DNA from 3 places in the Pseudoalteromonas distincta genome. Region 3 is predicted to be linked to each of the others. Evidence: predicted binding sites of a transcription regulator. Region 3 holds the regulator's gene; each other region holds the start of a gene.
The links. Region 3 encodes LexA, which represses DNA repair genes until DNA is damaged. Its sites were predicted from a motif close to TACTGTATNNNNATACAGTA; they were not measured.
Positions count from the first base shown of each region.

Region 1: the regulator LexA is predicted to act here: its motif matches at 2,012-2,031, upstream of ruvC (crossover junction endodeoxyribonuclease RuvC).
Region 2: the regulator LexA is predicted to act here: its motif matches at 6,477-6,496, upstream of FFU37_RS03415 (YebG family protein).

Region 1 is NZ_CP040558.1:1,059,906-1,068,390, reverse strand. It holds gene ruvB (Holliday junction branch migration DNA helicase RuvB) at 1-811, opposite strand, end outside; gene ruvA (Holliday junction branch migration protein RuvA) at 819-1,436, opposite strand; gene ruvC (crossover junction endodeoxyribonuclease RuvC) at 1,439-1,963, opposite strand; gene FFU37_RS04750 (ABC transporter permease) at 2,094-4,595, opposite strand; gene FFU37_RS04745 (ABC transporter ATP-binding protein) at 4,585-5,298, opposite strand; gene FFU37_RS04740 (arylesterase) at 5,299-5,922, shown strand; tRNA gene FFU37_RS04735 (tRNA-Pro) at 6,034-6,110, shown strand; gene FFU37_RS04730 (hypothetical protein) at 6,549-6,797, opposite strand; gene FFU37_RS04725 (cyanophycinase) at 6,890-8,485, opposite strand, start outside.
Region 2 is NZ_CP040558.1:776,373-784,857, forward strand. It holds gene FFU37_RS03385 (redoxin family protein) at 1-195, shown strand, start outside; gene FFU37_RS03390 (cytochrome c-type biogenesis protein) at 195-656, shown strand; gene ccmI (c-type cytochrome biogenesis protein CcmI) at 657-1,910, shown strand; gene FFU37_RS03400 (MlaA family lipoprotein) at 1,920-2,651, shown strand; gene FFU37_RS03405 (EAL and HDOD domain-containing protein) at 2,799-4,025, opposite strand; gene putP (sodium/proline symporter PutP) at 4,357-5,832, shown strand; gene FFU37_RS03415 (YebG family protein) at 6,107-6,424, opposite strand; gene FFU37_RS03420 (ComEA family DNA-binding protein) at 6,739-7,035, shown strand; gene FFU37_RS03425 (DUF6170 family protein) at 7,060-7,362, opposite strand; gene dsbB (disulfide bond formation protein DsbB) at 7,364-7,882, opposite strand; gene fadR (fatty acid metabolism transcriptional regulator FadR) at 8,413-8,485, shown strand, end outside.
Region 3 is NZ_CP040558.1:3,252,848-3,261,332, reverse strand. It holds gene FFU37_RS14670 (hypothetical protein) at 1-454, opposite strand, end outside; gene FFU37_RS14665 (hypothetical protein) at 768-1,148, shown strand; gene FFU37_RS14660 (PaaI family thioesterase) at 1,149-1,589, opposite strand; gene lexA (transcriptional repressor LexA) at 1,757-2,374, shown strand; gene coxB (cytochrome c oxidase subunit II) at 2,857-3,999, shown strand; gene ctaD (cytochrome c oxidase subunit I) at 3,999-5,591, shown strand; gene FFU37_RS14640 (cytochrome c oxidase assembly protein) at 5,591-6,121, shown strand; gene FFU37_RS14635 (cytochrome c oxidase subunit 3) at 6,157-7,032, shown strand; gene FFU37_RS20525 (DUF2909 family protein) at 6,935-7,243, opposite strand; gene FFU37_RS14625 (SURF1 family protein) at 7,258-7,998, shown strand; gene FFU37_RS14620 (hypothetical protein) at 7,988-8,482, shown strand.

The DNA.
Region 1 (8,485 bases), 1.5 Mb from region 3:
CGAGTAAATATTTGCGGTCCATATAATCAAAACCACTTTTATCTACGTCAATCATATCAAGGGCTTGCTTAGCTACATCGGCATTTACTGTGCCGTCAGATTTTACTTGAGTGTAATCGCGTACACGGCGCAATAAGCGGTTTGCAATACGTGGTGTGCCGCGCGAGCGCTGCGCGATTTCGGTAGCGCCATCGTCACACATTTCTAAACCAAGATAATGTGCAGAGCGCCCTACTATGTGCGATAAATCTTCTACAGAATAAAACTCTAATCGCTGCACAATTCCAAAACGGTCACGCAGTGGCGATGTAAGCGAGCCTGCTCGTGTGGTTGCACCAATAAGTGTAAATGCAGGTAAGTCTAATTTAATAGAACGCGCAGCTGGGCCTTCACCAATCATTATATCAAGCTGGTAGTCTTCCATTGCGGGATACAGTATTTCTTCAACTTGCGGGCTTAGCCTGTGTATTTCATCGATAAACAGTACATCGCCTTCTTCTAAATTAGTAAGTAACGCAGCTAAATCACCTGCTTTTTCAAGTACAGGGCCGGATGTTGTTTTAATACTTACGTGTAATTCGTTGGCTACAATATTTGCAAGCGTGGTTTTACCAAGCCCTGGTGGGCCAAATATTAATAAATGATCGAGCGCTTCACCACGGGTTCGGGCAGCTTCAATAAAAATTTCCATTTGCTGCTTAACATGAGGCTGGCCTCTGTAGTCGGCTAAAAGTTTTGGTCTTATTGCACGATCTATAGAGTCTTCATTTGTTTTTTCAGTCGCATCAATTAAGCGATCCGCTTCAATCATGGGTTACTCACAACATTGATTTTAAAGATTCTCTAATAAGAACCTCAGTAGACATATCGGGTTTACTTATCGATTTTACTGCTTTTTGAGCTTGTGGCAATTTATAACCTAATGCAAGCAGTGCCGATACAGCATCATCCGCTGCATTATTAGCAATTGTCGCATCGCTCATTGGCTCTATTACTGCGCTGTCACTGAATGGCGTAAATAAATCATTACCCCAATCTTTTAGCCTGTCTTTCATTTCGAGTACTAAACGCTCGGCTGTTTTTTTACCTACACCGGGTAATTTAACAAGCGATGTTGAGTCTTCGTTATTTACACAACTTACAAATTGTTTTGCCGACATGCCCGATAAAATAGCTAAGCCAAGTTTTGGCCCTACGCCATTTGCTTTTAATAGCTCTCTAAACAAAGCACGTTCAACTTTATTATTAAAACCAAATAATAGTTGAGCATCTTCACGCACTACAAAGTGAGTGTAAACAATCGCATTTTCACCAATTTTTGGTAAGTCGTAAAAACAGGTCATTGGCATTTGTACTTCGTAACCTACACCACTTACTTCGAGTAATATTTCTGGTGGCTGTTTTTCGACTAAAATACCATTTAAGCGGCCTATCATAATTATTTCCTTAAACGTCCTCTAACGGTTTTGCTTGCGCTGCCCGCTAGTTTAATTAAATTTTGTTCTGAGTGGGCGTGGCAAATCGCAATAGCGAGTGCATCAGCTGCATCGGCCTGTGGCGTACCGGGTAATTTTAAAATATTTTTTACCATGTGTTGCACTTGTGTTTTATCTGCGCCACCGTTGCCTACTACTGCTTGCTTAATTTGCCTAGCTGAGTATTCAAATACGGGTAAGTCGGCCATTGCAGCGCCAACAATCGCAGCGCCTCTAGCTTGGCCTAGTTTTAAAGCTGAATCGGGGTTGTGCGCCATAAATACTTTTTCAATGGCAAAGGTTTCTGGCGAAAACTGCTCAATAAGCTGTGTAATGCCTTGGTAGATCATTTTAAGCCTAACCGGAAAAGGATGATCGGCTAACTTAATACAGCCACTGCCTAAGTATGTAAATTTAGAACCTTGATGGGCAACAACACCATATCCGGTCAAACGTGAACCAGGATCGATCCCTAAAATGATGGCCAAACAGCGCTCCATTGTTATTATTTTTAAATTACGCTAATAATGCCAGAGCACTGTATAAATTACCAGTACAAAGAAAAACAAAAATGCCCACGTACTAGGTGGGCATTTACAGGAGTATGTTAGTTTAAGCTTACCCTAGGGCACGCACTAATCCTTGGGTGTTTTGTTTAAGTGTTCGGGCAATCATTAAATAACCTAAACCTGCCACAAATACGCCGCCAGCTACCGGACCAATAATCCATATATGTGGGTGTAACTTACCTGCTAAATCAAACATTTGTTGCTGCACAATCAAAAGCGCTATATCACTAAAAAATGCAGCCACTAAACCAGCTAAACCGCCTAGTAATAAAAACTCATACAGGGTCGCGTTTTTAATTAATCGGCTTTTAGCCCCAAGCGTTCGCAGTATTACAATTTCTTGCATACGCTCACCTAAACTAGCTTGCACTTGCGATATAAGTACAAGCGCGCCACACAGCACTACAATTGCAAGTACGAAGCCAATGGCGAGCGATACTTGCGAAATAGTTGTTTGTATTTGCTTAACAAAGTTATCAATATCAATCGCTGTAATAGTAGGGTAAGTACGTAATAACTGGCTAAAGTCACGTTTTTGATCTGGGTTTATACGTACCGACGAAATATACGTCGCCGGAAAATCTGCAAGTACATCCGGGCTTAAAATAATAAAAAAGTTAGGTTTAAGCGTGGCCCAATTTACTTTGCGCACACTGGTGATTTTAGCGTCGAACGACTGCGAACCAATTAAAAATGTAAGCGTATCGCCTATCTCAACATCTAAACGCTCAAGCATCGACTCCTCTACTGAAGCCTCAGCCATCGCATTCTCACCAAACCACGTGCCTTGTGTTACTTCATTTTGATCAGGCACATCTTTAAGCCATGTAAGATTTAGCTCACGACCAATACCTGCACGTGCTTCTTCGTCTTTTTTCTCGTTGTCTTGCAGCGATACAGAACGCGCTACCAACTCGCCGTTCACAGCATTTACGCGCCCACGAATAGTTGGATAAAACTCTGATACCTGAATATCTTTTTGTGCCAAATACTCATTAATTGGCTCAAGCTCATTTTGTGTAATATTGACTAGAAACGCATTAGGCGCGTCGCTTGGAAGTTGCGACTGCCAATCAGATATCATGTCGTTTTTAAGTACCACTAAAAACAGCAGTAATTTAATCGCTAACGAAAAACTAATTAACTGTACCGCGTTCACATTTGCACGCTTTTGGATAGATGCAATTGCAAGCGACCAACTATTACCTGGCTTTAATCCTAGTTTTCGACCACCACCAAATATTAATTTAGATACTAAAAACAGCACACCAATTAGCGCAAGTGTTGATATAAACAAAATAAGCGTTATTTTTATGTTGTTGCTAAATAACCACATTAATAAAAACACGGTTAGCGCACTCATACCTAAATGCACACGACTTACTGCCAACTTGTCACCTAAGTTACGGCGCAGAACTCTAAGCGGCGGAATATCAAATAAATCAAATAACGGTTTGATAGAAAACATAACAGCACAAATTACGCCAGTGCTTATAGCCACCAGCCAAGGTTTAAAGCCACCTAAAGGTAACTCTGTGCCCATACTTTTTGATAAGTAACTTGTTGCTATTTCTTGCAAGCCATAACCAATTAACAGCCCTATACTTACCGCCATTGCACATACAAGCAATAAATGAAGCATGTATATTTTGCGGATCATTGAGCGGCTACCGCCGAGCGTTTTCATCATCGCTACTGGGTCGTATTGGCGTTCACAATAACGTTTTGCTGAAACAGCTATAGCCACTGCTGCCAAAATAATGCCCAGTAAACCAGCAAGTAATAAAAAGCTCTCTGCGCGGTTTAAACTATTTGAAATAGGTGATTGGCGGTCTTTAACGCCGTACCATTGTTGGTTTTCTTTCATTTGTGGTTTAAGCCACTCGTAAAAGCTATTTATGTCGGCCTCACTGCCTGCATAAAGTTGGCGGTAATAAACACGACTACCCGGCTGCACAACTTCGGTTTTTGCCACATCGTCAATATTGATAAGCACGCGGCGGCTGCTCGAAAATACATTAAATGGCGCATCGGGCTCTTCTACAATAACTTTTGAAACATTAAATAATGCAGCGCCAAGCTCTACTTGCGCGCCTATATCAATATTTAAACTGTAAAATACCGATTCACTTAGCCACACATTACCCGGCGTTGGTCCGCTATTAGCAACTTTAGTTTCACCGGTTAGGGTATCTTTAACTTTTAACTGCCCTTTTAACGGGTACGCATTAGATGCCGCTTTTACTGAGCTAAACTGCATTTCATCATCGGCAAACAACATAGTGTCGAAGTACACCATTTGCGCCGTTTTTAAATTTTGGCTCTGTGCTTTAGTAATAAAAGCAGTATCGAGAACATGATCGCTTGCAAGTACACGGTCTGCAGCAATAAAAGCACTGCTTTTTTGCGCAATACTTTGCCCTATTCGCTCAGTAACCATCGACAGTGTAAGCACGGTTAAAACAGCAAGGGCGATAGCTGCGCTTATAACCGTGAGCTCACCACGGCGAAATTCTCGCGAAAATAACTTAAGCGCTAACTTAACCCACATTAGCAACGTCCTCTACTTGGCTTTTTACCAGTAAACCCGCTTCTATTTGAATAATGTGCTCACATTTTTGTGCAAGCCCTTCATCGTGAGTTACCAAAATAAGCGTAGTACCGTGCTGAGTATTTAAATCAAATAATAAGGATTCAATCATTTTACCGTTTTTGCTGTCTAAATTAGCCGAAGGCTCATCAGCAAATAGTATTTTAGGTGTACCAATAAATGCTCGCGCAATAGCAACACGCTGCTGTTCACCGCCAGAGAGTTGCGACGGGTAATGATCAATACGATGGCTCAAGCCTACTTTTTCAAGCAAAGCAATTGCTTGCTCTTTCGCATCACTCTCGCCAGCGAGCTCTGCTGGTAGCATAACGTTTTCTAGTGCCGTTAAGCTTTGTACTAACATAAACGATTGAAACACAAATCCAATTTTAGCCGCGCGCAGTGCAGCACGCTCTTCTTCATCTAAATTGTGTAATGGCTCGCTATCTAAAAATATTTCGCCGCTGCTTGCGGTATCCAGCCCCGCTAATAAACTGAGTAACGTTGATTTACCAGAGCCCGACGTGCCAACAATAGCAACAGACTCGCCATGCTTGACATTAAAGCTGATGTCGCTGAGGATGGGCAGCTCACCTTCAAAGGTAGAGACTATTTTAGACAAACCATTAACCTGAATTATATTTAATTGAGAAAGCGCTGACATATGACTCATTCAATCCTTCGTTTAGTATTCATTTTATTTTTAGTTATCAAACCGCTGAGCGCAGCAGCCGACAACACGATTTTAATACTCGGTGACAGTTTAAGCGCAGCCTACGGACTTCAACAAGAAGAAGGCTGGGTAAAATTGTTACAAGATAAATACGATGACGAACAAGCCGACATTGAACTTATCAACGCCAGTATTAGTGGCGAAACATCTGGTGGAGCCCTACGCCGTTTAGATGCATTGCTTGAGCAATACGAACCCACTCATGTACTTATTGAGCTAGGTGCTAATGACGGTTTACGTGGTTTTCCAGTTAAAAAAATGCAAACTAACTTAACGTCTCTTATTCAAAAAAGCCAAGCAGCTAATGCGATGACCGCCTTAATGGAGATTTACATTCCCCCTAATTATGGTCCGCGTTATAGCAAAATGTTTACTGACACTTTTTCGCGCGTTAGCGAAGAAACAAATGCGCATTTAATGAACTTTTTTATGCTAGATATTGCCAGCCAATCTGATCTAATGCAAAACGATAGTTTACACCCTAACAAAAAAGCTCAGCCATTAATACGAGATGAGATGTATGACTCGATCAAAAAGTGGTTAAATAAAGACTAGCTAATTAATACACCGCAAGGGCGCCTTTTTAGGCCTCTTGCGTAATAAACACCCAAACAAACAATCGCTTATTGATTTTTAAAAAAATACACGTACTATTGCAAACAACGTCGGTATGTAGCGCAGCTTGGTAGCGCACTGTCATGGGGTGGCAGGGGTCGAGAGTTCGAATCTCTCCATACCGACCATTAATACCAATCCGCAATAATACTTAATCATTTTGCGGGGCTAAACGTGTCGCTACCTGTGTTAAAAAATTCTCATTTAGAACAACTAAATAGCGAATTTTTTGCCTAGCTATCAACACGTTTTTCCATCCTAAAAATAGATCACTTAATTAAGCGAATTGGTATAAACTCCTTCTATATCAATAAATTAAACTTCTCTTCAAAATATAGCCAAAATCCATCTGTTTTGATTCTACAATTTATCCGTAGCACTACTTATTTATCTAAGCGCACTTAATAAAACTGAGTTTAGCTGGCTAGTTTTGTGGTTTTTGAGGGGGGTTGTATTTAATTGTTATTAACTTGAAGTGGCCTTTGTGGAATCTATATGAAGGCATTTGATTTCAATTTATTGAAATTAAAATAAAAAAGCGCTCTAAGCGCTTTTTTATTAAAGTACTAGTGCTTGCGCCCTACACCATTACGTACCATATCTTGCCCTGTTTGGAATACATCTTCTGTAATACTGCGCGCTAAAAGTAATTTTTGATTATCGTCAAACACGGCTACAAAACGACTACCATCACTATTGTTTGTTGCCATACCAACGCCCGAAACACCCTTAAGGCCAAGACCGCCGTTTTCTACATTTAATAAAAAGCTTTCTAATTCGGCTAAACTAGAAATTACATCATTTTCTTTATTCATTTTAACACTCTTTTAGTAAGGCTTTTAAATCATTATGGTGGCTATTTTATAGAGAAGAGCCAAAAACTTAAACCCTTGGCTCAGGTTAGTCACTAAATCGACTTTATAGCTAACTCTAAATTGCTTAGCGCACAACCAAACTCTTTTGCATTGATGCGATGATACTGTGTGTCACTCGTTGCTGTAAGGCTAATTATAAACTCGTCTTGTTGGGCTACCGCACTTTGCTCTTGGCTTAAACACATAGCTTGAGTAAGTGAACGCAGTTTTGAATTTGTTAAAATTGAGCCAAAACGCTGCACTGGCAATGGAGGTATTTTTATAGCGGGTAACGCTTCATCTATTGTGCGTGCGCTTAAGGTAAACGTATTATTGGTAATTTCAATTACACTGCTTGTAGGCCAGTACGAATAGCTATAGCTCTTACTCTCAGGTTGGGCTTTACCTTGGTTAGCCAAATGCACTACACCACTTTTGCCTATTACGGTTATTAAACTACCTTCTGGTGATTTAATAACAACCAAAGCCGTATTTTCATCAATACCAAAACCATGTTGAATCTCTGTTTTAATATTTTTGACTTCGTTTTTATTTAGCGCTGCTGCAAGCCTAAATGTACGGTTTTGTTCGCTAAATTGAGTATCTAGTACACCAAAATTAAAGCTGCCAAGTCCACCAGCATTAGTGTTATTTTCACCTTTACGAAGTGCCTCAAGGCTTGTCGTATTTGTAAGCATACCCGTCACTTTACTTTGGATTGCTGCGCCCGCTCCTTCACCTACAATTACTGGGCGAGTTTGCAATGCTTGCGTCCACGGGTATGGGTTATTGTTTTGATCAAATAATACCTTGTGAGTTAATGCTGCATTACCGCTATTAAACATAACGCCGGTACTGCTTTTAATAAGTGATACAAGTGCATTAGTGCCACTTTTACATAAAGCGTATTCGGCCTTTGTGCGATCGGGATAAATCACTTCACGGTTATACACATTCATTAATGTATTTCTAAGCGCTGGTAATTCATCGCACGAGTTACTCGTAATCGCTTTAGCAAGCGCTGGCGTTAGTGCTAACCATTGAGTGTTTATATTTGATTGTGCCAAAAGACTTTGCGCTACATCTGCCGACTCATAAGGGTCGCGGCTCGAAGCCGTAATAGCAAGCATGGTTGGTTTTGCGTTATTAACTTTTAAGCTGCCCGACACAAATTGTAAAATATTATTAGTCGCAACCTCATTATTAAAATCGGTATTTACTTGCTCTTTTAAACGCTCACCGTTTTTATCAAGTAGCGGTACTTCTAGCATATCAAATACAAAGTTGTACTCTTGCTGAGTTAGACTTTCTAATTGCTGATTATTTATATCGCGCCACTGCCAGAGTAAATCTGTTTTTGATAAGCTATTTGACGATTTACTTTGTATGGTTTTAAGTGTTTTTAATACAGCCGTTTTTGCCTCAACATTATTATTAGGCCAATGCTGCGCGATGTTTTTTATTTGAGAGCTGCTAAGTGTATATAAATTATGTGACTTACCATCAATAACAGCCTCTTTTTGGCAATTATTGAGCTTGGCGCTAGTACAGGTAGTAAGCTCTGACCCCACTAAAATTAAAGTTTGGCTTTGCTCTTGAGCCACTGCATTTATTGAAAATCCTGCACCGACCAATGCCACTACCATACC
Region 2 (8,485 bases), 1.3 Mb from region 3:
CAACGTGCAGGTGACCCTTACCAATTTAATATTTTAGATTTACACCGTACTTTGTCGTTGGATTTAGGCGTGTCGGGTGCGCCAGAAACTTTTTTAGTCGATAAAAAAGGCACTATTTTGTTGCATCACACCGGTGATATAAATCCGCGAGTATGGCGAGCTAAATTTGCGCCAATTATGCAGGAGCTTAAATGATGAAGTGGTTACTACTTACGCTTAGCCTTTTTGTAAGCATGGGTGCGTTTGCACAGCAAGATCGCTATCAATTTGATAACAACAAACAAGCAATATTGTTTGAAGAGTTAACCAAAGAGCTACGTTGCCCTAAGTGTCAAAATCAAAACATTGCGGACTCCGACGCTGTTGTTGCTAAAGACTTGCGCGATAAAGTGCTCGTATTGGTTAAAGAAGGTAAAAGCAAAGACGAAGTGATTGATTATATGATTGACCGCTTTGGCTATTTTGTTCATTACGACCCACCTGTTACACCAGCGACTTTAGTGCTGTGGGTACTACCGGTATTAATTGTAATTGTTGGCTTTGGTTTTATTGTTATTCGCCAACGAAAAGCATCAGTAAAACAAACATGGAGCAGCGACGATGAAATGCTGCTAGCGAAGCTAATTGAACAAAATAAACGTCAGGAGCAAAGCTAAATGATTTTAATGTGGGCGTGTTTTGCCTTACTCACACTGGTTGCTCTTAGCTTTGTTATGATACCTTTTTTAAAAAAAGAGCGTGTTCAAACGATTACTCATAACGCCAATGCTGAATTAATTAGTATTTATGAGCAGCGTTTAGTCGATTTGCAAACTGATTTAGATAATCAACGCATTGATAGCTTAAATCACGCAGAATCAATTGTTGAATTAAAACGTCGCTTATTGAACGAGCTATCACCAGAGAAATCACTTAACAGCAAAGGTAATAACCGTATTTTTGCTTTAACAGGCGGTGCATTTGTTCTTGCACTTACAGGGATTTTTTATAGTTTTACAGGCAGTCAGCAGCAAATTTCGGCTTGGCATGACGCAATGGATAATTTAGCTGATTATGGCGAGCGTGCTGTAATGCAAAAAGGTGAGCCGCTTAGCCAAAATGAGCTGCAGGCTTTTGCATTGGCGCTCCGTACTAAACTTAGCCGCTCTGGCGATGATGAAGTTGCTTGGATGCTACTTGGTCGAGTGGCTATGTCGCTTAATGAATTTGACATGGCGCAGCAGTCATTTGATAAAGCACTACGTATGAACCCTGATAATATGCAGGTTCTTATTAGTTACAGTCAGGTTTTATTACTTGAAGGTAGCGAAGCTAATATGACTCGTGCGGCAGGTATGCTTTCAAAAGTGCTTAACGTTGAGCCTACTAATTTAGATGCTATTTCGTTACTAGCGCTGATAGCGTATGAGCGTAAAGATTGGCCGCAAGCTAAAACTGCATTTGAAGTTTTATTGGCGAGCATGGAAAAAAATGATTCACGTTATAACATGATCTCAGAACGTATTGCTGATATTGAGCAGCAAATGCAAAGTGAAGGCTCAGTTATGCCAGTGACTACTACAACGGGTGCTATTGCAGTTACAGTCGACATTGCAAAAGAGCTTATTGATAAACAGCCAAAAGACGGTATTTTGTTTATATATGCAAAAGCTGCAACTGGCTCACCTATGCCATTGGCTGCTGTTAAGCTGACTAAATATTCATTTCCAATTACAGTTGAGTTGAGTGATAGTAGTGCAATGGTTGCAGGGCTTAACTTATCTAGTGCAGAAAATATTATTATTTCGGCACGTATTTCTATCGATGACTCTGTTATGCCAAGCTCTGGTGAGCTAGAAGGTCATTCACAGGCGTTAAAGCGTGAAAGTGTAAGTGACTACCAACTTCAAATTGATACATTAATACCTTAAGGACGTTAGATGTTAAAACACAGTTTTACTTTTTTATGTTTATTGATACTAGCCGGCTGTGCTCAAGTACCTCAAAGCAAAGTAGATGACAGAGATCCGCTGCAAAGTATTAATCGTCCATTATATGACTTTAATATGGATGTACTGGATGCTTATTTATTGCGCCCAGTTGCTGTAGGTTATGTTGAAGTAACGCCTGTACCGGTAAGAAACGGTATTGTTAATTTTACAGGTAATATCACCGCACCTGTAGATATGATCAATGCGGGTTTGCAAGGTAAACCGGGTAATGCAAGTGTGAGCTTAGCACGCTTTTTAGTTAACTCTACTGTCGGTCTGTTTGGTATCTTTGATGTTGCAAGCTCACTAGGTCTTGAAATAGTCGATGAAGACTTTGGACAAACGTTGGGTGTATGGGGCGTAGGTGATGGCGCCTATTTAATGCTACCAGGTATGGGGCCAACAACAGCACGTAACCTGACCGGTGATGTAGTCGACAACTTTGTATTACCTGAAGTTGCGCTAACGACTCCACAAACTATTTTAGTATTTGTTTTAAAAGCAGTTGAGGCGCGTGCATCATTAATCCCACAAGAAGGGCTATTAAATGATTCACTTGATCCGTACTTATTTGTAAAAGATATTTACTTCCAGCGTCAAATTTATGAGCTGTACGATGGCAATCCACCTATAAAAGAAGAGCCAACTGATTTTGATGAAGACTTTTTAGAAAGTTTATAATTGATGCCACTGATAAAAACGCCAGCTAAATGCTGGCGTTTTTATTTACTGTTTATATAGAATCTGAACTTTGGCTAGAGAAAAATAAACTTAAGTATCATTATGATTCAATATATTAGTAAACACCTTAACCAGAGTTCGGGTTACTTATTTTTCGTTAACTATTAACTGCATTTGCTCATTAACCCAAGTGAGTGCTTCATGATAGGCATCAGGAACTTTTTCACCTAGGTTTAGCTCTTTCGTTAATTCGTTTGCGGCTGACCAGTTAGCTTGTTCATAATACTTAACTAAGTTTAAATATTTTGCCAGCAACCCCTCATCGTTTAATAACGCTGCTTTTATGTCATTCGAAAGTGGAAGCTTTTTCATAACGCTTTCCATACTCTCATCTAAAATAGCATCCATAAGAGACATCATACCGGTTAAAAATGCCATGCCGGTATCTTTAAATTGTCCGTGGGATATAGCGAGTAACTCACCAAAACGAGCGCGCGTAAGCGATAGCCTAATTAGCTCTACTGGTTTATCTGCTGATACTTGCGCTGCAAATAATAATGATAATAGTTTTTTTATTTCGTTAGCACCAAGCACTATAAGGGCTTGCTTAATGGTACTTATTTCAGCACGCCTTGCAAAGGCAGCAGAATTTGAATACCTAAGTAATTTGTAAGATAGGTTTACATCACGCTCAAACACATCAGTGATTTTTTTAAGATCCATATCAACGCTTGATGTTTCGTAAAGTAATTCAGCTAATGCCATTTCTGAAGGCGGTAGAGCCTTACTTTGTACCATTTCCGGTTTGGAGAAGAAAAATCCTTGGAAATAATCAAAACCAAGCTCTAGAGCTTGTTGGTAAATTTCATAGGTTTCTACTTTTTCGGCAAGTAACTTAATATGCGAGTGCAGTTTTAAATCATTAAGAACCGTTTTTATTGTATCTATATCAGATGCTAAAAAGTCTATTTTGATAATATCAATAAATGGATAAAAGTGGCGCCAAACAGGCTGATGAATATAGTCATCAAGAGCAATAGTGTAACCTTTATCTTTTAGATCTTTCACTATGGCTAATAATCGCTTCCCAGGTTGCACAGTTTCAAGGATTTCTACAACTACAGTATCTTTGCCCAGTAGTGTTGGGTAGCCCTTTGATAGCGTTTCTAGGGTAAAATTTATATAGGCGGGTTTATTGTCGGTTAAATCTTCTAAGCCGAAATTAAACTGACTACCTTCAATTAGTCGTGTAGTTGCCTCGTCACCGTCTATATCGGGAAATACGTTATCAACGCCATCGCGAAATAAAAGTTCATATCCGATGAGCTTTTTATCTCTGTCTAAAATAGGTTGGCGTGCAGCGTAAAAATACATAAACAGTTCCGTAAGAGTAATCTAATTAGGTATTGTAATAATATATGGCAAAAGACTCAAAATAGCATTACGTATATTTGCTAGATTAATAAATTATCATTAAAAATTAAGGTGTTTCTTGTATTTAATTTATTATATTTCACCAATTCGCTTTAAAATTATTCAACATGAGTATTTTTGTATCAGGTGAGGGCAACAAGTTGGAGATTTTATTATCAAGCATGATATAGTCAGCGAGAATGGTTTTTACCCCAATAGTGTCTTAACTATAAAATTTTAAGAGTCATTATTTGGATTAAAGCCTATTATTAATAATTATGCGGAGGCTAATTTGGAAACAGGAATGATTATTTCACTAGCATTATATTTTATTGTAATGTTAGGTATCGGACTATATGCATATAAGCAATCTACTGACGATGTATCTGGTTACATGTTAGGTGGACGAAATCTATCTCCAAGTGTAGCTGCACTGTCTGCAGGTGCATCTGATATGAGTGGCTGGATTTTAATGGGCCTACCTGGTGCGATGTTTGTTACTGGTTTTAGTAGTACATGGATAGCAATTGGCTTGGTGATTGGTGCTTGGTTAAACTATCTGTTAGTTGCACCGAGATTACGTGTTTACACTGAAAAAGCAAATGACTCTATAACCATCCCAGATTACTTTTCAAATCGCTTCAATGATAAATCCAACCTATTACGAGTTGTATCAGCTGTGGTAATTATTGTTTTCTTTACTCTTTATACTTCATCTGGTGTTGTCGCTGGTGGTAAATTGTTTGAAAGCTCATTTGGTTTAACTTATGAGATGGGTTTATACATTACAACGGGCGTAGTTGTTTTATATACCTTGTTTGGTGGTTTTTTAGCTGTAAGCTTAACTGACTTTGTGCAAGGTTGTATTATGTTCATTGCACTTATTCTAGTACCAACGGTTGCATACTCTTTGCTTGAACAACCTTTAGAATCAACTTTACATAGCGTAAATCCAGATATGCTTAACTGGATTGGTGCAGGTTCTGCATTAGGTATTATTTCTGCAATGGCTTGGGGTTTAGGTTATTTTGGCCAACCACATATCATTGTTCGTTTTATGTCGGTACGTAGTGTTAAAGATATGCCTAAAGCACGCCGTATTGGTATGACATGGATGATTGTTGCTGCCATTGGTGCTGTTGGTACTGGTATATTTGGTGCAGCTTATACTTATGAGAACAACATTGTAGTTGAAGACCCTGAAACAATTTTCTTAATTCTTTCTGAATTGCTGTTCCACCCACTTATTGCTGGCTTTTTACTTGCTGCAATTTTGGCTGCGATTATGAGTACTATCTCATCTCAATTATTGGTTAGTTCAAGTTCATTAACAGAAGATTTCTATAAAACATTCTTACGTAAAGATGCCAGTGATAAAGAGCTAGTTGCTGTTGGCCGTATAAGTGTTGCCGTAGTTGCTATGTTCGCTATTTATTTAGCTTACGACAGAGATAGCTCTATTTTAGACCTAGTAAGTAATGCGTGGGCTGGCTTTGGTGCTGCGTTTGGACCACTTGTATTGTTTAGCCTTTATTGGAAACGCATGAACTTTGCTGGTGCGTTAGCTGGTATGTTAGTAGGCGCATTTACTGTGCTAATTTGGATATATGGACCATTTACTATCAATGGTGAAAGCTTAAGTAGCTTTATGTACGAAATAGTACCTGGCTTTATTTTAGCAAGTATTGCAATTGTTGTTAGCTTAGTAACAAAAGAGCCTGAGCAAAACATCACTGCTTTATTTGATGAAGTAGAAAAAGAGCTTTAATTAGCAATTACTATTTATTTTAAAATGAGTAGTAATTAATACCAATCCGCAATAATACTTAATCATTTTGCGGGGCTAAACGTGTTGCTATCGGTGTTAAAAAATTCTCATTTAGAATAACTAAATATCGAATTTTTGCCTAGCTACCAACACGTTTTTCCACCCTCAAAGAGATCACTTAATTAAGCGAATTGGTATAATAAAAAAAGGGAGCAACTTAGTTGCTCCCTTTTTTATTTAGTTTGTCCCGTCCGAGGAGGGAACATTCTATGAATTAACTTACTTTTTTATCGTTGTTATCTTCAATTGATGCAACGTTATCTGACTTTTTACTTTTTGCTGGCGCTTTGGTAACAGCTGGATCTTTGCCACCTTTTAATATGGTCATAAAATCATCTTTGCTTTTCGCTATTTCTAAAGCAAGTGATTCAATTTGTTGCTCACTAAGCGGTACGTCTACCTTTTCTAGCATCAGCTCAAGTGATTCTGCTATATCGAGCATCTTGTCATAAGCATCCGCTTCTTTTTTGGTAGTAAACGTCATACGCTCGACTCCGTTTCGTTCTACAACATATTTAACAACAACAGCCATGATTTCTCCTGCAAAATTGCTTGGCACCGTGGTTTTTAAAAAACCATTAGATTACTGTTTTTATGTACAGTAATGGTTTGTAAGTAAATTTGCAAGCGCGAAGTATTAATTTTTAGGTGTCTTAAATTTGACAAAAAACGGTAACTTTACTTTAGTTAAGCAATCACTTTGTTGTACCAGCTGCATTTTCAGGATTTCGGATTATAGTGATAATGCGTTTAGGTACACTTTAAGTGATGAACTTTACAGTTCCTTATTTATTGATTTCCTGAGCAATACTCAAAATTAAGAAAAGAAGAATAAGGGCAAGTTTAATGAAAACGTTAAAAAATTTACTCATCATAAGTTTATTATGTTTACTACCCGCGACTACCGCGTACGCACAATTATCAGAAGTAACTAAGCAAATGCCTCAAGCTGAGGCAATTAGTATAAATAATGCTGATACAGAGATGCTTGCTAAGTTACCAGGTATAGGTAAGAAAAAAGCGCAGGCAATTGTGGATTATCGTGAAGAAAATGGCGAATTTAAAAGCGTTAGTGATTTATCGCAAGTTAAAGGGATTGGCAAAAAACTTTTAGCTAAATTAGAGGGGAAACTTTCACTTTAATATTTCTAAATAGTAATCAGGGTGCTAGGTGCCCTGATTAAATTCTTTTAGTGCATCGCTTAAGTGCTTTTTAGCAAAGTTAATTTCAATAGGTGTAGTTAATAGTGGATAGCACAATCCGCCAAGTATCAAAAATGGTATTAATATCCAACCTTTAAATACAGTGAATATTAAAAATAGTGGGCTAAGTAATAGCAACTTTATAATACGCAATAGAACTTTATCAGTTGGCGATAGCTTACTTAATGCAAGCGCAATTACGTCTTGACGCTGGCGTACTTTTAAATGCTTAAGCTGGGCTAATTGGCTTGAAAAAAATGTAAACATATCAAATCGACTTTTTAATTAATAAACGGGCAATAATTATAATAAATAGCGTTAGTGAGAAAATCCCAAATATCACTTCCATCCAAGCAGGCATGCTCATGCCAACAAACTGCCAATCTATATTTCCACAATCCCCGGTAGCTTGAAAAAAGCTAGGTATCCATTCATGTAGTGGCATAAATGATGGGAAATTTGGTTCAAACTCGCAGCTAAATGCAAAAGGGTCTGTGGTGGTTTGCATATCAATATGTTCGCGAGCAATTAAGTATCCCCAAACACTCGATATCCCCCAAATAACATACGCTATCATACGCACAGTTTTACTTTGTGGTTTACTCGAGCCTACAATCCCTGCGCCTAACAAACCCAATACTGCTGTGCGTTGATATATACACATTATGCAAGGCGCTAACCCCATTTTGTATTGAAAGAAAAGAGCGGTAACTTCAAGCAAAAAAACGATAGCTGTAAATAAAAGCCACGGGGTTCGTTGGGTAGGTAATTGTGCAAGCCAGTTCATAAAAATTCCGCGTTTTAATAGGACGTTAGATTATGACGTAGGATAAAGTATGCAGCAACAAAAAGGAAAAAAAAGCTACCGAAGTCGCTTTTTATAAGATGAAATTAATGACTACTCAATTCAGCCTTAGCAAAGGTTAAATGACGTTCTATTATTTCCCCATCGATACATAAGCTCAGTTATATTGCTTACTTATACCAAGGTGATGCATCATATAAAGAATTTTTTATGGTTGCACTTTTTTGTACTTTTTCTTATGGCAAGTGCGGGATAAGTTAATTAAGCTCGGGCGCTGCGTAAATAAAAATATCTCCATAATAACAATGTACCTACAATGAATATTACTCTAGATATTCATGCATTGTAGCTAAATTAGAGAAACCCAAATTTAATTATTTATTAATTTTAAATTTCTACCCATTTGCTTTATTAATATATATTACTTTACTTGTTAGTTGTGCTTCGTCTGGTACAATCAGTCAGTTATTCGTGTAAAACGATGAGTGTTGATTAATTCGAGTGGGAACTGGATGAGAATTTTTAAAGCGAAAAGCCCAGCAGGATTTGCTGAAGAATATATAGTTGAGTCCATTTGGAACGGCG
Region 3 (8,485 bases):
CCTGCCAAACATTGGTTTCATATCCGACTTCCCGCGTACCTTGCTTTAGTAGTACAACGCTTGTTACTTGAGCGTCAATAAGTAAGTGTGCTTTAGCATTTGCGGTAATTTGTATTTTAGTTGGCGGTTCAAATGGTCGGCCTGTTATGCCATTGAAGCTTTGCTGCTCGTTATTACTAAAGACAGTAATAAGTGGTGTAGTTAAAAAGTTCTCAAAAATTATTTGTGTTGGATTAGCCACCTGAGAGGCAATATCGTCAAGGGAGGCAACATAATCAGCCTGCGTAAATGGGTTATTAAGAGTACGTGTTGCAAGATGCTCCCCATGAACTTTATCAAGAGGGATTGCACTCATAATGAAACCACCTAGTAACCATGCTAAAATTTGTAGTGCTAATAAATAACCTAACCATTTATGTAACTTGCGAGCATGTTTAAATATTTTTTTATTCATGTTTTAGTCTTATTATTTTTAGAGGCTAGTTTATTACATTAATGGGATAAGTTACTGCGACATTTTGTCGCAGTTTAAACTATAGCTTACTGTAATCATTTAAAAATAAAAAAGATTACACTTAAATCCCTAACATGACTTATCTGTTTAATTGAGCTGGATGTTTGATATCCAGCTAGCTTTAAATGCTAAAAAATACTTAAAAGCTGCGAAATATCCATATAAAGTGGTTAATAGAGCATAGTTGATTTGGTATAACGGTAAAACTGCGTTAAAGTTTGCAATGAAATTATTAGAGGATAAATACGAAACGATGTCGGAAATTCAATTTTTAAATGTAGATCTTGAGCTTGAATCAAAGCAAGATATTAGTTTGCTAGTGGCGGACTTGAAAAAAGTCGCGACGATTTTACATTATGACAAAGACGAATACCGTCAACTAGCGCGTATTGAAGCTACAGGTGAGGTGAGCACACCTGATAAAGCCATAAACCATATATGTGAGCTTATTGAATCGTGTTCGCGTAACGCGCTAAAGCAATGGTTAAGCTGTTCACGTAGAACGTTTGATATTGGTTTTGAATCAGGGACTTCTCCTAAGTGCTTTAATCAAGCCTTAGATGCAGATACATTATTGCGTATATCTGCGATTGGTGCGGGTATGGAAATTACCATTTACCCAATCGAAAAGTAACTATCTTCGCTCTACGACTGCTGCGGTCATTTTTGATACGCAGCACAGCTCATTGCGGCTATTTGTAATTTTTATTTCCCACACTGAACTACGTTTGCCAATATGAAATGCTCTAGCCGTGGCTGTTAAAGTGCCGTTGCGAGATGCTTTTAAATGACTTGCGCTAATCTCCTGCCCTACACAGTAAAATTTAGTAAAATCGACAACAAAGTTAGCGGCATAGCTGGCAACTGTTTCGGCAAGTACAACGTTAGCACCGCCGTGAACCATGCCCATTGGGTTATGATGCTCAGGAATTGCCGGCATTGTGGCAACCAAATAATCATCGCCAATTTCTGTGACTTCTATCCCCATAGTTTTCATTAATGTTCCTTGGCCATTAACGCCTTGCTCTAACTGCTTGCACAGCTCTAAGGTGATGGGCTGGTACCAAATACTCATAATGTCTCCTTTGCATTTTTAATCATTTATAAACTTAGCTTTAGTTATATCCCTAAAATGTACACAAGTGAAATTACTTTAGCTATTTTAAGGCTTAATTTAAATTTGCGATTTTTATTTAACTGTATATACTCACAGTTAAATGTACTGTATGGAAAACCAGTTGTATGCGACCATTAACGAACCGCCAAGCTCAAATACTCGAACTAATTAAAGTTTTTATTAAAGACACTGGTATGCCTCCTACACGTGCTGAAATAGCGCAAACATTAGGTTTTAAAAGTGCCAATGCTGCTGAAGAACATTTAAAAGCACTTGCTAAAAAAGGCGCAATTAAAATGAAACCAGGTGCAAGCCGTGGTATTCAATTAATTGAAGAAGAAGAGCCAGAACAATTAGGTTTACCGCTTATAGGGCGTGTTGCTGCTGGTTCACCTATTTTGGCGCAAGAGCACGTTGAAAGTCACTGCAAAATCGATCCATTAATGTTTAAACCGGCTGCAGATTTTTTACTACGCGTTAACGGTATGAGCATGAAAGATATTGGTATTATGGATGGTGATTTACTTGCAGTACATCGTACTCAAACCGCTGAAAATGGACAAGTTGTTGTTGCTCGCCTAGACGAAGACGTAACTGTAAAACGTCTTGAGAAAGCGGGTCGTAAAGTATTACTTCATGCTGAAAACGACGATTTTGACTCTATTGAAGTAGATCTTGAGAATGAGTCTTTTAATATTGAAGGCTTAGCCGTTGGCGTTATAAGAAACGCTGATTGGATGTGACTTTAAAAATAGCTTTTAAACAAGCAGTTTTATAAATGCGTACTAATTAGTACGCATTTTTGTTTTAAAATTTGTACTAAAAATAGGGCGTAAACCGCCCACTGACTATTTAAGCTGTAAACTTTTTTGCACTTATATCTTCCCCCTCCGAATGCGTTAAACCCCTTTGTTTTGCTCATATTTTGAACTTTCTGTCGCCCAGTTGATTACCGATTTTTATTAATTATTCAATATCACCTGATTGTTTTTTATACTAAAACTTGCTTGTTGTTCGTTTTTTAGCTAATTGTTAATGTGCTGAGCTAATAATAACTCACAGCTTTTTAGTTTTGAGAACACACAATATACACAAACCCGTTGTTGGCGCAGCAAAACCAATCAATATTAAATGAGATTGGCTAAAAAAATAAAAATAACGAATTGGCGTTTAAGCCGTATGCCTCTTCGCTTTGCATTCGCAATAGCATCAAAGGAGCCGTCACATGGGTAAACTGACCTCTACCTTGTGGCTTATATTATGTGTTTTTACGCACCCAGTTTTGGCTAATAGCCAATACAATATGCGCAAAGGCGTAACCGATATAAGCAATAATGTATATCAGCTGCACATGACCATATTTATAATATGTTGTGTGATTGGGGTGATAGTGTTCGCAATTATGTTTTGGGCACTTATTCATCACCGTAAATCTAAAGGGGCTGTACCTGCCCAATTTCACGAAAGCACTAAAGTAGAAATACTTTGGACTGCAATTCCGTTTGTTATTTTAATTGCTATGGCAGTACCAGCCACTAAAACCCTAATTGCAATGGAAGATGCCAGCAAAGCTGATCTCACTATTAAAATTACGGGTTCGCAATGGAAATGGCATTATGAATATATGGGCGAAGATGTAGAGTTCTACTCTATTTTATCTACCCCGCAAGATGAAATCGCGAATCTTGCAGATAAAAATCCTAACTACTTACTTGAGGTTGATAAGCCTCTTGTACTGCCAATAAATCAAAAAGTACGATTTTTAATGACTTCTGACGATGTTATTCACTCTTGGTGGGTACCTGATTTTGCAGTTAAAAAAGATGCGAACCCCGGCTTTATAAACGAAACATGGACGAACATAAACGAAGAAGGTACTTACCGAGGACAATGTGCTGAGTTGTGTGGTAAAGACCATGGCTTTATGCCCGTTGTGGTGGTCGCTAAATCTGAGGCTGATTTTAAAACATGGCTTGCAGATGCAAAGCAGGCGAAGCAGAAAGCTGCGCTGGCAGATGCCGCATTACTTGATAAAACCCTCCCAAAAGAAGAGTTAATGACTTTAGGCGAACAAGTATATATGGCTAATTGTGCAGCGTGCCATCAGCCTACGGGCATGGGCTTACCGGGTGTATTTCCTGCACTTAAAGGCAGTCCTATAGTGCTTGGCGATATAAAAGATCACATTGATGTAGTTATCCATGGACGACCCGGTACGGCAATGCAAGCATTTGCCAAACAGTTATCTATAAAGCAATTAGCAGCGGTTATTACTTATAAACGTAATGCGTGGGGTAATGATACGGGTGATGTTATTCAACCGAGTCAAATACAGGCAGCACTTGATGCCAAAGTGGAGGCGAACTAATGAGTAGCATAGTAGAACAACCTAACGCCAATGAAGCTCATCATGCTCATCACCCAGCTAAAGGTTTTAAACGCTGGCTTTACACAACTAATCATAAAGATATAGGTAGTTTATATTTAATTTTTTCGCTGACCATGTTCTTAATTGGTGGCGCAATGGCTATGGTGATCAGGGCTGAATTATTTCAACCAGGCTTACAGTTGGTCGATCCTCACTTTTTTAATCAAATGACCACCGTGCATGGTTTAATTATGGTGTTTGGTGCGGTTATGCCCGCCTTTACAGGCCTTGCTAACTGGATGATACCACTTATGATTGGCGCGCCAGATATGGCATTGCCAAGAATGAATAACTGGAGCTTTTGGATTTTGCCGTTTGCGTTTTTAATCCTATTGGCATCGTTATTTATGCCTGGTGGGGGGCCTGCATTTGGTTGGACTTTTTATGCACCACTGTCCACAACATACAGTAATGATAATACTGCATTGTTTGTATTTGCCGTACATATTATGGGAATTAGCTCAATAATGGGCGCAATCAATGTGATTGTAACCATAGTGAACTTACGTGCCCCCGGCATGACATGGATGAAGTTGCCCTTATTTGTATGGACGTGGTTAATTACTGCCTTTTTATTAATAGCGGTAATGCCAGTGCTTGCAGGGGCTGTCACTATGGTACTTACCGATAAGTATTTTGCGACCAGCTTTTTTGATGCCGCAGGCGGTGGCGACCCGGTGATGTTCCAACACATTTTTTGGTTTTTTGGTCATCCCGAAGTATACATAATGATTCTTCCTGCCTTTGGCATTATATCTACAATAATACCTACCTTTTCTCGTAAAAAACTTTTTGGCTATGCCTCAATGGTATACGCCACATCCTCCATAGCACTATTGAGCTTTATTGTATGGGCTCATCATATGTTTACTACTGGGATGCCGGTCGCTGGCGAGTTGTTTTTTATGTACGCGACCATGCTTATATCGGTACCTACAGGAGTAAAAGTATTTAATTGGGTTGCCACAATGTGGAAAGGCTCAATAACTTTTGAAGTGCCAATGCTTTTTAGTATTGCGTTTATTGTGCTGTTTACCTTGGGTGGTTTTTCGGGATTGATGCTGGCAATTACACCTGCTGACTTTCAATATCACGATACTTATTTTGTAGTGGCGCACTTTCATTATGTATTAGTAACAGGGGCTGTATTTTCGATAATGGCGGGGGCCTATTACTGGCTGCCCAAGTGGACGGGCAATATGTTTAATATCACATTGGCTAAATGGCATTTTTGGCTATCGCTGGTGAGCGTGAACGTACTGTTTTTTCCTATGCATTTTGTAGGGCTTGCTGGTATGCCGCGTCGAATTCCCGATTACGCTCTTCAATTTGCCGACTTTAACGCAATCATAAGTATTGGTGGGTTTGCCTTTGGTTTATCGCAATTGTTGTTTGTAGCTGTGGTAATTAAATGCGCGCGTGGCGGTGATAAAGTGCCTGCAAAAGTATGGGAAGGAGCAGAAGGGCTTGAGTGGGAAGTTGACTCTCCAGCGCCATATCATACTTTTTCTACGCCGCCGGTAATTAAGTAATGACACACGCACCGCTACTCAAACGTTTGGTACTTATTTGCATAGGCATGTTTGCCTTTGCCTTTGCTTTAGTACCTTTGTATGACGTGTTTTGTGATGTAACAGGGCTTAATGGAAAGCCTTCGCTTGAGCAAGCAGAGCAAAGTACACAAATAGTACAAAACCGAGAAGTCGGCGTTAGCTTTACTACTCACGCACAAAGTGGTGCACCGTTTGAAGTTAAATCAAAAGAATACAGTGTAGTGGTAAAACCCGGTGCAATGCGTGAGGTAATGTTTAGCGCTAAAAATAACAGCAATCTAGATAAAGTAATGCAGGCTGTACCATCAGTCTCGCCAGGTAAAGCGGCAAAGTATTTACATAAAATAGCTTGTTTTTGCTTTGATCAGCAACCTCTAAAAGCAGGGGAAGAGCTTGAATTTAAATTACTTTTTTATGTTGATACCGCATTGCCAAGCGACATTGAAGAATTAACTTTATCTTATACCGTATTTGATATTAGTGAACAGCTGGTGGCAAGTAATAACTAGCTTTTTAAACTAGTGTGAAACTAGGAGTAAATAAAATGAATCAAGAATATGAGCATTATTACGTACCTGAGCAAAGCCCGTGGCCTATTGTAGGTGCTGTTGCATTGTTTTTTATTGCAGTAGGGGCGGGCTTGACTGTTATGAGTGTAGGTAAAGAAGGTGGTAGCGGGGTTTATCTGCTTTATGCCGGTATTGCTGTACTTGTGTATATGTTGTTTAGCTGGTTTAAAAATGTAATTAGTGAATCGGACCAAGGTTTGTACTCAGCACAAATGGATCGCTCTTTTAGGCAAGGTATGAGCTGGTTTATTTTTTCTGAAGTTATGTTTTTTATGGCCTTTTTTGGTGCGCTTTTTTATGCACGCGTAATGTCGGTACCTTGGCTTGGAGGTGCAGGCAATAATGCAATGACTAACGAGGTATTATGGCCTACTTTTGAAGCCGTTTGGCCGCTAGTTTCAACACCTGCTGGCGAAACTACTCAAGCTATGGGCTGGCAAGGCTTACCACTTATAAATACCTTAATACTGCTTACTTCCTCAGTTACTTTACATTTTGCCCACGTAGCGATGGAAAACAATAAACGCACTCCACTTAAGGTGTTTTTAGGCGCTACTATTTTATTGGGTGTTTGCTTTTTAGGGCTGCAAGTTGAGGAGTACATGCATGCATATAATGACCTTAACCTAACGCTAGATGCGGGTATTTACGGTAATACGTTCTTTTTATTGACTGGTTTTCATGGCATGCATGTAACGCTAGGAACCGTACTTTTATTTGTAATATTTTTACGGATATTAAAAGGGCACTTTACTAAAGATAAGCACTTTGCTTTTCAAGCAGCTGCTTGGTATTGGCACTTTGTAGATGTGGTGTGGCTGTGTTTGTTTGTATTTGTATATGTGCTGTAGCGTTTATTGGCGAATTATTTGCTTTAATAAAACCAAGTTTAAGCGCTGCAATAACAACAACTAAAACAACGACCGAAAACAATACGCGACGACCTAAAAAGTGAGACATAGGTCGTCCCTCAGTTTTCCCTGACACCATAATAAACAATGCTCTAAATAAGTTAAAAAGTATAAATATTAACAACAGTACGATAATAATTTTAATAATCACTGAGTTGACCCTTTATGCAGTTAGTTTTATGGCACAAACAAAAGCTTAGCTCACTAATCACACTTTGTATGGTTGTGGTTGTTGTACTTGTGTGTGTGCGATTAGGGTTTTGGCAGTTGGAGCGAGGTGAGCAAAAGCAGCAACAACTAACCGCCATTGCTAAGCAACAGACTCGTGGTGTGATGAGCTGGTCTCAATTACTTAACCTGCCTGATAGCTGGAACAAAACTGGTGTATTGGTTGAGTTAAAAGGGCGGTTTGTACAAAACCAATATTGGCTTTTAGATAATCAAGTTTATAACGGGCAAGTAGGGTACGACTTACTTGCTTTACTAAAGCCAGAAAGCGAAGAAAAAGTGATTTTAGTTAATTTAGGATGGGTAAAAGCGCCTATATCTAGAGATACACTGCCAAAGATTGCTCTGCCTACAGGTGTTTTTATTCTTAAAGCGCAAATAAAAGAAAATAACTTAAGTAGCTTTACGCTTGAAGATAAAACTACAAATAACGACTTACCTACAAGAATCCAATCTATCGACTTGAATATGCTGAGCACCCAAAGCCAGCAATCATTAATTAATTTTATGGCTTACAGACAAGGTACTGGTGATGAGATTGCAACACCTCATTATGAGGCCGTTGTTATGAGCCCTCAAAAGCATAATGCCTACGCTGTGCAATGGTTTTTAATTGCTGTTGCATGTGCTGTTGTGGCTATTTTTGCGAGTAAAAAAAGGACACATAATGAAAAATAATCCCCTTTTGTTGTTTGTGGGCTGCTGCGCAATCCCATTGGTTTTGGCATATGGCGCTTTAAAGTTTGATTGGTTGCCTACTGCAATTACTAATAATGGTGAGTTTTTAAGCCAAGAAATAAAACTTAAAAATTGGCCGCAAAATAATCCCAAACAATGGACTATCGCACTTAATTATTCAAACGAATGTAACACCCCATGCAGCGAGCAGCTCAATGCACTTAATAACTTATATGTGGCACTTGGTAAAAACCAAGGCAAGGTTGATATGGCTGTAATGGGGAGCCCCGACAATAAAAATCTACCATGGAAAATTATTACCGAACAACAGAGTTTAAATCCTGCAAGTTTATATTTAATTGATCATATGGGGTTAGTGGTACTTGAATATCCCTTTAAGGTCGAGCCACAAGAAAACCGTTTAGTACAAAAAGGGTTATTAAAAGATCTAAAAAAATTACTTAACTATTCTCGTTCTAGCTAATTA